One region of the Paenibacillus sp. P36 genome, then DNA from elsewhere that is predicted to be linked to it. Evidence: predicted binding sites of a transcription regulator. Region 1 holds the regulator's gene; the other holds the start of a gene.
What was found. The regulator CtsR, encoded in region 1, represses protease genes until heat stress. The targets are predictions, from matches to a motif close to ATGGTCAATAAAGGTCAAACA.

Region 1 (4,424 bases):
TTTGCTGCGGCCGATAACGGGATCCAAATGACCTTCTTTGGCGTAGGCGGTCAGATCTCTCGCTAAACCATCCAATGTAGGTGTATTCACATTCTGAGTGTTGCCGTGGCTCGGAGACACTGTCTCGCTGCTGCCTAGCAATTGAAGAACTTGCTGACGAGCCTTGTTCAAAGAAACACCTAGATTGTTAAGGACTCTAGCAGCAACGCCTTCACCTTCACGAATTAGCCCCAGTAAAATATGTTCAGTCCCCACATACGTGTGACCTAATTTTCTTGCCTCATCCATGGACAACTCAATGACTTTTTTCGCTCTAGGTGTATACGCAATGTTGGTAGGCTGCTCTTGTCCTCTGCCGATTAGGGATTCGACTTCATCTTGAATTTTTTCAAGACCTAAGCCCAAAGCAACGAGTGCTTTCGCGGCGATACCTTCCCCTTCACGAATAAGACCCAACAAAATGTGCTCAGTACCAATATTGTTATGCCCTAAGCGAACTGCTTCCTCTTGAGCCAAAGAAAGCACCTTTTGCGCACGTTCTGTAAATCTGCCAAACATCATAGAGAACACCTCCAAAAGTAGTATATCTATGGAAAACCTAAAGGATGAATCTTAACTGACTATATCCTGCCGAATTTCTCTCGAATCAGCTCGGCCCGGCGCATATCGCGCTCATCGGCGTTCAGCTTCTCGCCAGCGAATTGCTGTAGAAAGCCAGGTTGTGTCATAACCAGCAGTTCATTCAAAACATTAGAAGAAACATTATTGATAATCCCCAAGTCTATGCCTAATCGCACGTCCGACAGGCGCTGCGCAGCCTCCTTAGAGTCCATAATTCCTGCATAAGACAAAATACCAAGCGAGCGGTTCACGCGATCAATGATACGCATTCTAGACTCTTGCATCAGCTTATGCCTTGCAGCACGCTCATGCTCAATAATTTGCCTTGCGACACTGTGTAAATTATCAATAATCTCGTCTTCGGATTGTCCTAGTGTAATCTGATTCGAAATTTGGAACAGATTACCTAATGCTTCGCTGCCTTCCCCATATAATCCTCTAACCGTCAATCCAACTTGTGTAACAGCGGATAAAATCCGATTGATTTGTTGGCTGAGCACCAGAGCGGGCAAATGCATCATTACCGAAGCGCGAATGCCGGTTCCGACGTTCGTAGGGCAACTTGTAAGGTAGCCCCTCTTTTCATCATAGCCGTAATCCAGCTGGGTTTCAAAAATATCATCAATCTGGTTCGCCAAGTCCCAAACTTCTTTGATTTGGAAGCCTGGGCACAAACATTGTATGCGAAGATGATCCTCTTCATTGATCATAATGCTGATGGATTCATTTTCGCTTAAAATAACAGCACCATTTCTGGATTCGTTAGCTAAGTTAGGGCTAATTAAATGCTTCTCAACAAGTACCATTCGCTCAAGCTCGTTAAGGTCAGACAGCGGAATAAGCGAAAAATTACTGATCGTCTCCAGCTCATCATTCTCCAGCACGCCGGACAACTGATCAAGTACTTCTTGTGATTGTTGATTGGTAGCTAGCATCGGGTAAGGGTAGTCTCTGAGGTTACGTGCAATACGGATTCGACTGCTGATGACGATATCCGACTCCGGTCCCTCTCCCTTCATCCATTCGCTCAATGCATCTCCTGTAAACCGCTGTAGTGTCACTGGATTCACACCTTCCTTACAAAATCACAATCCGGCAATTTTCTTCTCTATCTCGCGAATTTGGTCCCTGATCTTCGCCGCTTGTTCGAATTCTTCTGCTTCAATGCAGGTCATCATATCCTTCTTCAGCGTATCAATCTCCCGCTTGCATTGGATAATGCCACCGCTTCGTTTGGGGACTTTCCCCACATGCACGGTGTTCCCGTGCACTCTTTTGAACAGAGGATCTAACTTTTCCGAAAAGCTCTGATAACAGGATCCGCATCCAAAACGGCCTAATTTACTAAACTGCGAGTACGTTAACCCACAATTCTCACAACGGATCGCTTGGGACTTCGCGGCGGATAAAGAGGAAGGGTCGAAATCAAGTAATCCTGATAAAAGATTATGAATCGAAAACCCGCCAGATGTCCCAGGAATCATTTCACCCTTCTCGCGGGCGCAATTCTCACAAATGTGGAACTCGTTCTTGTCTCCATTCACAATCTTCGTAAAATGAAGAGTCGCCGGTCGTTTCCCGCATTCCTGACAAATCATTTCAAATGCCTCCTCATCTGCTAAGCAAGGATATCAGCATCGCTTTAAGGATTCTAGCTCGAATTTCATCGCGCAGCGGGAGCTTGAAGGTCAACACGTCTCTGGATATCGCTGCCCGAATCAAATTGGCTTCTCGTGTTGAAATATAGTGGCCCTCCAGCAGCTGGTAAATGAGTCCTTCAGAAGCGACTTGATCTATGTGTGTATGAATCGTTCGAAAAATATGATCCAATATCGATCCATGGCTCTTAAGCTCAATCTTCTGGATACGAATGTACCCGCCACCGCCACGCTTACTCTCCACGAGGTAACCCTTTTCCAGCGTAAACCTGGTGCTAATCACGTAATTGATTTGGGAAGGCACACACTGGAATTGATCGGCCAGATCGTTTCGTTGAATCTCGATGGCTCCTTCAGAGCTTTGTTGAAGGACATGCTTTAAATACTGCTCAATAATTTCTGATACGTTACGCATCAATTCATCCTCCCAGACTGCTAGAAGTAAATTGACTTTGATTGACTTTGACTTTCTTTGACCTTAACTAGATTATAATCATTTCCTTTCTTTTTGACAAGTGCTGCCGTTAAACATTGGCCGTATATAAGAAAACTGAGCATTTTCACAGCTTACTCTCAGTATTTACAAAAAAACCCCTGCTTAACGTCAGGGGCTGTTCCTTTTTTTGGGGAGTAAGATTGATGGGCTTCTGCTTTGAGGAAGTGGGAACTACGTTCCGCTATTTTGTTTGTTTGGCTAAAAGCCTGCCTTTTTAGGTGGAATAAGGGCCTGTGGTTCCACTTAACCTCTGAAAGGTGCAAATCAGATCAATAAGCGGCCTACAGTTCTCTTGTGCCGCTTTGCGGGAATCTCACCTTAAAGTTGTCGTAAGAGATGCAAAAAAACCTTTCTGAGATTTCTCTCAAAAAGGTTTTTCTTCTGTGCTTGGCAACGTTCTACTCTCCCAGAACCCTGCGGTTCAAGTACCATCGACGCTGGAGGGCTTAACGGTCGTGTTCGAGATGGGAACGCGTGGATCCCCTCCGCCATCATCACCAAACGTGATGCTTCTGCCAGGAAACATCTATAAACCAATTCAGGACGTCTTGCACCCTGAAAACTAGATACGAAACTTGCGTAAAGTTACAACTATAGGATTCAAGCAGAGAGACTTTTGACTTCGTCAAAAGATCCCTATATTAGGTTAAGCCCTCGACCGATTAGTATTCGTCAGCTGCATGCATTGCTGCACTTCCACCTCGAACCTATCAACCTCGTCGTCTACAAGGGGTCTTACATACTGGGAAATCTCATCTTGAGGGGGGCTTCGCGCTTAGATGCTTTCAGCGCTTATCCCCTCCGTACATAGCTACCCAGCGGTGCCTCTGGCGAGACAACTGGTACACCAGCGGTACGTCCATCCCGGTCCTCTCGTACTAAGGACAGCTCCTCTCAAATTTCCTACGCCCGCGACAGATAGGGACCGAACTGTCTCACGACGTTCTGAACCCAGCTCGCGTACCGCTTTAATGGGCGAACAGCCCAACCCTTGGGACCTACTTCAGCCCCAGGATGCGATGAGCCGACATCGAGGTGCCAAACCTCCCCGTCGATGTGGACTCTTGGGGGAGATAAGCCTGTTATCCCCAGGGTAGCTTTTATCCGTTGAGCGATGGCCCTTCCATTCGGTACCACCGGATCACTAAGTCCGACTTTCGTCCCTGCTCGACTTGTAGGTCTCGCAGTCAAGCTCCCTTATGCCTTTGCACTCTGCGAATGATTTCCAACCATTCTGAGGGAACCTTTAAACGCCTCCGTTACATTTTAGGAGGCGACCGCCCCAGTCAAACTGCCCACCTGACACTGTCCCCATACCGGATCACGGTACCAGGTTAGAACTCCGATACGATCAGGGTGGTATCCCAACGGCGCCTCCACCCAAGCTGGCGCTCAGGCTTCAAAGGCTCCCACCTATCCTGTACAGATCGTACCAAAGTCCAATATCAAGCTGCAGTAAAGCTCCATGGGGTCTTTCCGTCTTGTCGCGGGTAACCTGCATCTTCACAGGTATTAAAATTTCACCGGATCTCTCGTTGAGACAGCGCCCAAGTCGTTACGCCATTCGTGCGGGTCAGAATTTACCTGACAAGGAATTTCGCTACCTTAGGACCGTTATAGTTACGGCCGCCGTTTACTGGGGCTTCAAT
Region 2 (4,424 bases), 670 kb from region 1:
CCTGCCAAGTTCCTGGGCGATACCATGGGCTTCAAAGTAGAGTGGAATAACGATTCCCGGACGATTCAAATGACACCTCCAGGCTACAACATCGTGCTGGATGCTGACCATAAGACAGTTACGACCAATGGCGTGGATACGCCTTTTAACTCGGTTGCTGCGATTGTGAACGGGAAGCTTCTGGTCAAGCTGACATGGCTTGCGGATTACATGGGCGCGAAGTACACGTACAACAGTGAATTGCGTCGTGTAGAGATTGTCCACTTTAAGACGCCTGAGGGCATCTACATTGATCAAGACAGCAATTCCCGACCTGTAGCCAAGTTTGCAACTGCGAAGCCTACTTACCGCCTTGGAGAGCCTGTGAAGTATGTGGATTTGAGCTACGATCCAGATGCGGAAGGTATTGCATCCTACGATTGGGTTGGCAAAGAAGAAGCGTTCTTCAAACCAGGCAAGTATCCGGTCACTTTGACCGTGAAGGATCGCCATGGACACGAAAGTAAATTATTCAAAAGTTATGTAACGGTTGAAGACGTGCCTTATTTGAGTCAAGTGGAGTACCCGATTTATACAGCTCCTGTGGGCAGTTTCATCAAATCGGATTGGGGAACTATTTGGTCCCATTTCAACGAGCTGCCGATGCTTCCAAAGAAAGTTACAGAGCTGACTGACCGCACATTGCTGGTAAGCGATAGTCCCGAAGAGTTTACGGAAAAAGGCATTCTGTATCAGGACAAAATCAATGGGAAAGCGCGTTTGTATGCTGACCATATCAACGGCACGAAGCAAATCATGACGATGGCGATTTTCGCCACGAATAATACGGATAAACCGGTAACCATCAAAACGACGAATAAAGGTGAGGTATATCCTTCCGTTTATGCTAATTTGATCGGCAGCGAAGCTTCTGTAGACTTCTTGTTGAACAATGTGTACACAGATACAATGACGGTTGCTCCTCATGAGACTTATGTCTATGCGAAGCTTCCAGACTTTTATCCAGGGCAAGGCGTGAACTTGTTCTATGATGTCGAAACAGATGGCGAGTTACAAATGTCTTTCGCTGTAACGGATCAAAGGTTAACGTCGAATACCGTGAAGGAACTTCCTTTGTTGGCTTTCAATGGTCATGTGAGGGGGACTTTCCCGGTATCCGAAATCAAGTGGGACATTGATGCGGCGAGTTTCGCCAAAACATCGGTGCTGACGATAGGCGATAATAAGACCGACCCGTTCGTCAAAGGTTATGACGTGATACGCAAGGAGAACGTAGAGAACGGCGGAAACTATGGTGTGGTTTATAAAATCCATTCGGATAAGCCGCGCAAAATGGCCGTTATGATTATGGCTAGAGGCGGCGTTTTCAAAGGGCCGTTCAAAATTAACGGCGAGATCATTCCGGTTCCGAGCTCCGGTGTTATTACCGCGTTTGACGGCATGGAAGTGCTGGCTCGCACGACGGGCAAGGAAGACGCGCTGGATATTGAGTTCACGCCTCCGGCGGGCTCAGCGTTCCCGATTGACCTTATTTTCTACCCATTGGATGAGAAAAAGTAAGTGATTGTTAAGAGCCTTGGAGATCCTATTGCTTCGCTTGGAAAATCGGAAGATTTTCGGGTGGATAGGAGCCTCTGGGGCTCTTTTTTTGCATTTGCTGCAGGGTAACGGGCGGCTTGCTTGCAGCTGGTAGCGGTAGTCGAACGCGGGGCGCGGCAGGGAATTCGTTGTGCAACGGACACACGGGCCGTTATTCTTTGCTATTTGCCTGCAGCTAGACAGCTAACGGACTGTGGTGACGTTATTTAACAGGTTTTCTCCGTTGCTGGGGCTATTTATGGCAATTAACGGCTCTGGAGTCCGTTAAATTGAATTTGGAGCCTAAAATCGATAAATAGAGGCTGTGGAGTCCGTTAGAGGGCAATCAGCCCACCAATAAAAAAACCAGCCGCAAGGCCGCTCAGAAGAGCAGTCATGCAAGCTGGTTATTTGTATTAGACGCGCTCGATTACTTTATCGATGAGTCCGTAGTCGGCTGCTTCAGCAGCACTCATGAAGTTGTCGCGGTCTGTATCTTTTTCGATGCGTTCGAACGTTTGTCCTGTGCGCTCTGCAAGGATTTTGTTCAGGTTGTCTCTCATTTTCAAAATGCGCTTCGCGCGAATTTCGATGTCGGAGGCTTGGCCTTCAGCGCCGCCAAGCGGTTGGTGAATCATGACTTCGCTGTTCGGAAGCGCGTAACGCTTGCCTTTGGCGCCAGCTGTTAGCAGGAATGCGCCCATCGAAGCAGCCATACCAACGCAAATCGTGGAGACGTCCGGCTTGATGAACTGCATCGTGTCGTAGATCGCCATACCGGCTGTGATGGAACCGCCAGGGCTGTTAATGTATAGCGAGATATCTTTATCAGGATCTTGTGCGGCCAAGAATAGTAACTGAGCAATGATGGAGTTTGCCACAACATCGTTGACACCCGTGCCTAAGAAAATAATGCGGTCTTTCAGCAAGCGAGAGTAGATGTCATATCCTCTTTCACCGCGTGCGTCCTGTTCGACGACCATAGGGATAAAACTCATGAGAATGACCTCCTTGGGGTGGGTAGATGGTTTAAAAGTTTGGTGCCTGGGGCCAATGTCATGCTATGAGTTATGAAATTGATCTCCCTCGTACATACTATTTACAGTATCTACAAGTATGATAACGAAAAAACCTTCGAAGGTCAAGAAAGGTCAAACTAACAATAAAAAAAATCAGTCAACCGACTGATTTCTCTAATGTTTCCCTTATTTCCATGTCATTTACGCGCCCGAAAGGAATCGAACCTTTATCTCAGGCTTCGGAGGCCTACGTCATATCCATTGGACCACGGGCGCATGTTTCAAAAAAGCGAAGCAAGGGTTATTATATGTCACCTCCGCGCAAAAAGCAATACCGTAAGCCCTTACAGCACATTTTGTTGAAATTGTTTGAACAATTGTTGAATGTTCAAACGTTATTGGTTATAATAAACGTGTAAGGCCATTTTTTTTCACCCGGGTGGGACGCAAAATGTATACCCGGGACATAAAACGTCCATCACTGGATCAGGAGCGTCGAACGTCGTTATATGAGAGAAATTCTAGACATTCAGAAAAAGCTCTTGCCGGATCTCATGGACATCATGAAGAAGCGATACTCGATTCTGCATCATATCTTAATCTCTGGTGTTGTCGGACGTAGAACGCTAGCTTCTTCGCTCGATATGACGGAGCGGGTGCTCCGCGGAGAAGTAGACTTCCTTAAGGAGCATGGGCTTTTGGAATCGGACGCCTCTGGGATGAAGATCACGGAGTCCGGCCGTCAACTGCTCGAGGATATGCTGCCGATCATTAAGATCGCTTTTGGATTGACGGATTTGGAAGAAAGCATCGCGAAAGCGTATGGTCTATCGCAAGTCATTGTGGTTCCTGGCGATACGGACACTTCGGTCTTCACGAAGAAGGAGCTTGGACGCGCCGGCGCAGCGGCACTGCGCAAATATGTGGCCAAGGGCGACATTATTGCAGTAACCGGCGGCTCAACAATGGCACAAATTGCGAATAACCTGACGATTTCCTCTTCCATGAAAGGCAATTGGTTCGTACCGGCTCGCGGTGGACTCGGCGAAAGCGTGGATATGCAGGCAAATACAATCGCGTCTATTATGGCCAAGAAGACAGGCGGGAAATACAGACTGCTTCATGTGCCGGATCATCTAGGCGAGGAAGCGTATCAGACGCTTATCCAAGATCCGCAGATTCAGGAAGTTGTTGACGCTGTTCGCAGTTGTCGCATCGTAGTTCACGGTATCGGAGATGCTATGGTCATGGCTCGAAGGCGCAAGGTGGACGCCGAAACGACTCGCAGCTTGCAGGACGATGGCGCTCTGGCAGAGGCATTCGGGTACTATTTTGACCGTCAAGGAAATGTCGTGCACAAGATGCCTACAGTCGGGCTTCGTCTGGAGGATCTGCATCGGACAGAAGTCGTGATTGGCGTAGCAGGCGGTAAAAGCAAGGGTGAAGCGATCGCTTCCGTTCTAAGGCACGGGCAAGAAGATGTGCTGGTCACGGACGAAGCGGCGGCACTTGAAATTATGAAACATGTGTAATTGGACATCATAACGTGGGCTTGTACCAGCTGCGTTTTGAAATAAATAAATCTTTTTTAATCTTAGGAGGAATTCGCTATGGTAAAAGTAGGTATTAACGGTTTCGGACGTATTGGTCGTAACGTGTTTCGCGCAGCTTTGAACAGCTCAGAAGTACAAATCGTTGCAGTAAATGATTTGACTGACGTTAAAACATTGGCTCACTTGCTTAAATATGACACAACTCACGGTAAACTAGACGCAACAGTTGAAGCTGGCGAAGGCGAATTGATCGTTAACGGTCGTTCCATCAAAG

Region 2: the regulator CtsR is predicted to act here: its motif matches at 2,716-2,736, upstream of clpP (ATP-dependent Clp endopeptidase proteolytic subunit ClpP).

Annotation. Positions count from the first base shown of each region.
Region 1 covers NZ_AP038372.1:8,376,842-8,381,265, forward strand. The annotation lists gene clpC (ATP-dependent protease ATP-binding subunit ClpC) at 1-561, opposite strand, end outside; gene ACKTT9_RS36785 (protein arginine kinase) at 621-1,640, opposite strand; gene ACKTT9_RS36790 (UvrB/UvrC motif-containing protein) at 1,707-2,219, opposite strand; gene ACKTT9_RS36795 (CtsR family transcriptional regulator) at 2,233-2,694, opposite strand; rRNA gene rrf (5S ribosomal RNA) at 3,161-3,277, opposite strand; rRNA gene ACKTT9_RS36805 (23S ribosomal RNA) at 3,418-4,424, opposite strand, start outside.
Region 2 covers NZ_AP038372.1:314,611-319,034, forward strand. The annotation lists gene ACKTT9_RS01430 (stalk domain-containing protein) at 1-1,560, shown strand, start outside; gene clpP (ATP-dependent Clp endopeptidase proteolytic subunit ClpP) at 1,995-2,576, opposite strand; tRNA gene ACKTT9_RS01440 (tRNA-Arg) at 2,802-2,873, opposite strand; gene ACKTT9_RS01445 (sugar-binding transcriptional regulator) at 3,107-4,129, shown strand; gene gap (type I glyceraldehyde-3-phosphate dehydrogenase) at 4,208-4,424, shown strand, end outside.